Regions from separate parts of the Ectopseudomonas hydrolytica genome, predicted to be linked through region 1. Evidence: predicted binding sites of a transcription regulator. Region 1 holds the regulator's gene; the other holds the start of a gene.

Region 1 (3,354 bases):
AGCCCAACACCTGGCGAAAAGCTACAAGAGCCGCCAGGTCGTGCGCGACGTCAGCCTGAGCATCGAAAGCGGCCAGATCGTCGGCCTGCTTGGCCCCAACGGCGCCGGCAAGACCACCTGCTTCTACATGATCGTCGGCCTGGTACGCGCCGATCAGGGCCGCGTGCTGATCGACGACCTCGACGTCAGCCATCAGCCGATGCACGGTCGCGCCCGTGCCGGCATCGGTTATCTGCCGCAGGAAGCCTCGATCTTTCGCAAGCTGTCGGTGACCGACAACATCATGGCGATCCTTGAGACGCGCAAGGACCTGGACCGCGCCGGGCGTCAGGCAGAGCTGGAGAACCTGCTGCAGGAGTTCCACATCCACCATATCGCCGACAGCCTGGGCATGAGCCTGTCCGGCGGCGAGCGGCGCCGCGTGGAAATCGCCCGCGCCCTGGCCACCAACCCCAAGTTCATCCTGCTCGACGAGCCCTTTGCCGGCGTCGACCCGATCTCGGTGGGCGACATCAAGCAGATCATCCATCACCTCAAGGCCAAGGGCATCGGCATCCTGATCACCGATCACAACGTGCGCGAAACCCTGGATATCTGCGAAACCGCCTATATCGTCAACGATGGCCAGCTGATCGCCGAGGGCGATGCGCAGACCATCCTCGCCAACCAGACGGTGAAAGAGGTTTACCTGGGCCACGAGTTCCGCCTGTAGGCTGCCCGCTGTTTCGCTACAGAAATATGGCAGCCTCTAGGCAAAGCCCAGAAGTTCAGGCATATAATTTGCTTCCTGGCGGCGCTTCGGCGCCCTGATGTGGAAGGCGTAACTCGCCAGTAAATTAAGGTCTGCAATGAAACCATCGCTAGTCCTCAAGATGGGCCAGCAGCTGACGATGACCCCGCAGCTGCAACAGGCTATCCGCCTCCTCCAGTTGTCGACCCTGGACCTGCAACAGGAAATCCAGGAAGCCCTGGAATCCAACCCCATGCTCGAGCGCCAGGAAGACGGCGACGACTTCGACAACAGCGACCCCATGGCCGACGGCGCAGAGAGCGCCCCCCCTTCCCCGGCCAAGGAAGAGAGCTACCAGGAAACCGCGCCGACGGTGGACAACCTGGAAGAGGGCGAATGGGGCGAACGCATCCCCAACGAGCTGCCGGTCGACACCGCCTGGGAAGACATCTACCAGACCAGCGCCAGCAGCCTGCCGAGCAATGACGACGACGAGTGGGATTTCACCACCCGTACTTCCAGCGGCGAGAGCCTGCAGAGCCATCTGCTCTGGCAGCTGAACCTGGCCCCCATGTCGGACAAGGACCGGCTGATCGCCGCCACCCTGATCGACTGCATCAACAACGACGGCTACCTGGAAGAATCGCTCGAAGAAGTCACCGACTCCTTCGACCCCGAGCTGGACATCGAGCTGGACGAAGTGGAAGTGGTGCTGCACCGCATCCAGCAGTTCGAACCCGCCGGCATCGGCGCGCGCAACCTGCGTGAATGCCTGCTGCTGCAACTGCGCCAGCTGCCCGCCAAAACACCCTGGCTCAGTGAAACCCAGCGCGTGGTCAGCGACTATCTGGAACTGCTCGGCAGCCGCGACTACGCCCAGCTGATGCGCCGCACCAAACTCAAGGAAGACGAGCTCAAGCAGGTCATCGACCTGATCCAGCGCCTCAATCCGCGCCCGGGTTCGCAGATCGAATCCAGCGAGCCGGAATACGTGGTGCCGGACGTGATCGTACGCAAGCACAACGACCGCTGGCTGGTGGAACTGAACCAGGAGGCGATGCCGCGCCTGCGCGTCAACCCGCAGTATGCCGGCTTCGTCAAACGCGCCGACTCCAGCGCCGACAACACCTTCATGCGCAATCAGTTGCAGGAGGCGCGCTGGTTCATCAAGAGCCTGCAGAGCCGCAACGAGACGCTGATGAAGGTGGCCACGCAGATCGTCGAGCATCAGCGCGGCTTCCTCGACTATGGCGACGAGGCGATGAAGCCTCTGGTTCTGCACGATATCGCCGAGGCGGTGGGCATGCACGAGTCGACCATCTCACGCGTCACCACACAGAAGTTCATGCACACCCCGCGTGGCATTTACGAGCTGAAATATTTCTTCTCCAGCCATGTCAGCACCTCCGAGGGCGGCGAATGCTCGTCCACCGCGATCCGCGCCATCATCAAGAAACTGGTCGCCGCAGAAAACGCGAAAAAGCCGTTGAGCGACAGCAAGATCGCTGGTTTACTGGAGGCACAAGGCATCCAAGTCGCCCGTCGGACGGTCGCCAAGTACCGCGAGTCCCTCGGCATAGCGCCCTCCAGTGAGCGCAAGCGACTGATGTAGGCCAGATCGACTGGAGACCCCAGGTCCCAGGCCAACGTGTTCCGGCGGCGGGTCGCACATGACCCGTCTCTTACACAAGGCAACAAGGAGAAAGCGGTATGCAAGTCAACATCAGTGGACATCAGCTGGATGTGACCGACGCCCTGCGTGACTATATCGGCGAGAAACTGGGCCGACTGGAACGCCACTTCGACAAGATCACCAACGTTCAGGTGACCATGGAGGTCGAGAAACTCAAGCAGAAGATCGAAGCCACCCTGCACGTCGCCGGCGGCGAAGTCGTCGCCAACGCAGAACACCAGGACATGTACGCAGCCATCGACCTGCTGGCCGACAAACTCGACCGTCAACTCATCAAGCACAAGGAAAAGCAGCTCGAACGCCTGCAAGGCGCCACGGCCCGCTGACATTCCCCATCCATGATCCGACTTGAAAACATCCTGACCCCCGGCCGTTCCCTGGTGAACGTGCCGGGCGGCAGCAAGAAACGCGTGCTCGAACAGATCGCCAACCTGGTGGCGCGCGACCTGCCCGACCTGGACGCCCAGGATATCTTCGAAAGCCTTATCGCCCGCGAGAAGCTCGGTTCCACCGGCTTCGGCAACGGCATCGCCATTCCCCACTGCCGCCTGGCCGGCTGCAGTGCTCCGATCAGCGCCGTGCTGCACCTGGAGACCGCCGTCGACTTCGACGCCATCGACGGTGCGCCGGTGGATCTGCTGTTCGTCCTGTTGGTACCGGAAGCGGCAACCGATGCCCATCTGGAGCTGCTGCGCCAGATCGCCAGCATGCTCGACCGTCAGGATGTACGTGAACGTCTGCGCCAGGCAGCGAGTGGCGGAGATCTCTACCAGGTGGTCGTGGACATTCAGAACGGTCTATAAGCATGCGCCTGATCATCGTCAGCGGTCGCTCCGGCTCGGGCAAGAGCACCGCCCTCGATGTACTTGAGGACAACGGTTTCTACTGCATCGACAACCTGCCTGCCGGCCTGTTGCCGGACCTGGCCGAA
Region 2 (3,354 bases), 1.5 Mb from region 1:
ACGCCGCAGTACTCGGGCATGTTCTTGGCGAACTCGGCGGTGCCGATCTGCGTGGCGGTGTCGATGATGTCCTGCTTGTGGCTGGCGATCAGCGGGCGCATCACCAGCATGTCGGTGGCCGAGTCGATCACCGCCAGGTTGGTCAGGGTCTGGCTGGACACCTGGCTGATCGCCTCGCCGGTGACCAGCGCCTCGATCTCCAGGCGTTCGGCCACCCGGGTGGCGGCGCGCAGCATCATACGCTTGAGGATCACGCCCATCTGGCTGTTGTCGACCTTGCCGAGAATCTCGCCGACCACTTCCTCGAACGGCACGCTGATGAACAGCACGCGCTGCGAGCGGCCGAACTTCTGCCAGATATAGTGCGCCACTTCCATTACGCCCAGTTCATGGGCACGACCACCGAGATTGAAGAAGCAGAAGTGGCTGACCAGGCCGCGGCGCATCATCTGATAGGCCGCCACGGTGGAGTCGAAGCCGCCGCTCATCAGCACCAGGGTCTGCTCCAGCGAACCGAGCGGGTAGCCGCCCAGGCCTTCGTGACGGTTGTGCACCACGAACAGGCGCTGATCGCGGATCTCCATGCGCACTTCGACTTCCGGCTTCTTCAGATCGATGCCGACGGCATTGCACTCCTGGCGCAGGCGCGAGCCGACATGGCGCTCGACGTCGATGGAGCTGAAGGGATGTTTGCCGCCGCGCTTGCAGCGCACGGCGAAGATCTTGCCCGGCAGCTGATCGGCGTAGTGGCGCTTGCAGTGCTCGGTGATCGCATCCAGATCGCCCAGCGGATATTCGTTGACCTCGAGGAACAGACCGATGCCCGGTGTGTTGCGCAGGCGCTCGGTCATCTCGGCGAGCAGCTTGGGATCGTCCAGGTCGGTTTCCACCTCGAGGTTGTCCCAGACACCGGTGACCCGCAGCTCAGGGTCGAGATCGCGCAGCACAGCGCGGATGTTCTTCCCCAACTGGCGGATGAACTGCTTGCGCACCGGGCGACTCTTGATGGTGATTTCCGGGAAAACTTTGACGATCAGCTTCATGAATAAAGCGCCCGCTCGAGGCGACGAAAAAACAGGGGCGCGGATTATAGCGGAAATTGCTCAAGCTTTGACCAAAAATACTGCAGCATCGAGAGAGCGCACCAAAATAGGTCTTTCCAATATTTTGCAGCCCTTAAATGGTGCAAATATCCATGCGGATTTGCCGCGCAGGCGGCGCAGCGCCTGAGTTTCGCGGCCTCTGCCCAATAAAGGGCACTGGCATGCAATTTGCTCCCTTGTGAGGCAGGTCGCCCTGACGGACTATCCCGCCGGGCTTCACCGCACATATCGGGGCTCATCGATACGAGCCTTTTCCACCTGGAGGACAACATGTCTAAGGCTGTTCAACTGATCAAAGAACACGACGTGAAGTGGGTAGACCTGCGCTTCACCGATACCAAGGGCAAGCAGCACCACGTGACCATGCCGGCCCGTGACGCCCTGGACGAAGACTTCTTCGAGCACGGCAAGATGTTCGACGGCTCGTCCATCCATGGCTGGAAAGGCATCGAAGCCTCCGACATGATCCTGATGCCGGTGGACGACACCGCCGTGCTGGACCCGTTCACCGAAGAGCCGACCCTGATCCTGGTCTGCGACATCATCGAGCCGAGCACCATGCAAGGCTACGACCGCGACCCGCGCTCCATCGCCAAGCGCGCCGAAGAGTTCCTCAAGACCACCGGCATCGGCGACACCGTATTCGTTGGTCCCGAGCCCGAGTTCTTCATCTTCGACGAAGTGAAGTTCAAGTCCGACATCTCCGGCTCGATGTTCAAGATCTACTCCGAGCAAGGCTCCTGGATGACCGACGGCGACGTCGAAGGCGGCAACAAGGGCCACCGTCCGGCCGTCAAGGGCGGTTACTTCCCGGTTCCGCCGTGCGACCACGACCACGAAATCCGTACCGCCATGTGCAACGCCATGGAAGAAATGGGCCTGGTCGTCGAAGTGCACCACCACGAAGTGGCCACTGCCGGTCAGAACGAAATCGGCGTGAAGTTCAACACCCTGGTGGCCAAGGCTGACGAAGTTCAGACCCTGAAGTACTGCGTGCACAACGTGGCCGATGCCTACGGCAAGACCGCCACTTTCATGCCGAAGCCGCTGTACGGCGACAACGGCTCGGGCATGCACGTGCACATGTCGATCTCCAAGGACGGCAAGAACACCTTCGCCGGCGAAGGCTATGCCGGTCTGTCCGAGACCGCCCTGTACTTCATCGGCGGCATCATCAAGCACGGTAAGGCCCTGAACGGCTTCACCAACCCGTCGACCAACTCCTACAAGCGTCTGGTTCCGGGCTTCGAAGCACCGGTGATGCTGGCCTACTCGGCTCGCAACCGTTCCGCCTCGATCCGTATCCCCTACGTTGCCAGCCCGAAAGCCCGCCGTATCGAAGCGCGCTTCCCGGACCCGGCTGCCAACCCCTACCTGGCCTTCGCTGCCCTGCTGATGGCCGGTATCGACGGTATCCAGAACAAGATCCACCCGGGCGATGCAGCCGACAAGAACCTGTACGACCTGCCGCCGGAAGAAGGCAAGCTGATCCCGCAGGTGTGCGGCAGCCTGAAGGAAGCCCTGGAAGAGCTGGACAAGGGCCGCGCGTTCCTGACCAAGGGCGGCGTGTTCTCCGACGACTTCATCGATGCCTACATCGAGCTGAAGAGCGAAGAAGAAATCAAGGTGCGCACCTTCGTGCACCCGCTGGAATACGACCTGTACTACAGCGTCTAAGCCAGACTCGCGCCGTCTGACGGCGCGCTTGAAAGCCCCGCCCGGCTCTGCCTGGCGGGGCTTTTTTCATTTCCCACCTGTAGGGTGCGCCGCGCGCACCGAAAGCCACAGCGCCAGAGAATCTGCAGAATAGGCTGCGCACAGCCTGGGCGGCCCCATGGCCCGAACCGATTTGTAGCCAAACATCACAGCCACAGCGCCCCGCGCTTGCCAGGAACCCATAGCAGTGCAAGGCTTAGGGCACCACCCGAGGAAGGACCGGCCCATGCGCCCATTACTCGCCTGCCTGCTGCTCGCCCTGGCTCTGCCGGCCAGCGCGCAGATCTACAAGTACACCGACGCCAACGGCAATACCGTGTATACCAACCAGCCGCCTGACGGCACGGCGGCCGAGAGCGTCGACCTGCCGCCGACCAACACCGTGGAAATGCAGGTTCCCAAGGCGCCGGCCGAGAGCACCGGCGCCAGCTCGCCGCAGTCCGAGGCACCCTATTCGGTGCTGCGCCTGACCGGCATTCCGGACGACGAAGCCATGCGCGCCAACAACGGCACCTTTATCGTCAGCGTCAATATC

The links. Region 1 encodes sigma-54, which starts transcription at its own class of promoters, with help from an activator protein. Its sites were predicted from a motif close to ANTGGCATNNANNTTGCTNT; they were not measured.
Region 2: the regulator sigma-54 is predicted to act here: its motif matches at 1,259-1,278, upstream of glnA (glutamate--ammonia ligase).

The regions. Positions count from the first base shown of each region.
Region 1 is NZ_CP099397.1:991,731-995,084, reverse strand. Features, by position in the region: gene lptB (LPS export ABC transporter ATP-binding protein) at 1-712, shown strand, start outside; gene L1F06_RS04475 (RNA polymerase factor sigma-54) at 849-2,342, shown strand; gene hpf (ribosome hibernation-promoting factor, HPF/YfiA family) at 2,441-2,749, shown strand; gene ptsN (PTS IIA-like nitrogen regulatory protein PtsN) at 2,762-3,226, shown strand; gene rapZ (RNase adapter RapZ) at 3,229-3,354, shown strand, end outside.
Region 2 is NZ_CP099397.1:4,771,244-4,774,597, forward strand. Features, by position in the region: gene thiI (tRNA uracil 4-sulfurtransferase ThiI) at 1-1,043, opposite strand, end outside; gene L1F06_RS22440 (hypothetical protein) at 1,042-1,230, shown strand; gene glnA (glutamate--ammonia ligase) at 1,374-2,780, shown strand; gene L1F06_RS22450 (DUF4124 domain-containing protein) at 3,046-3,354, shown strand, end outside.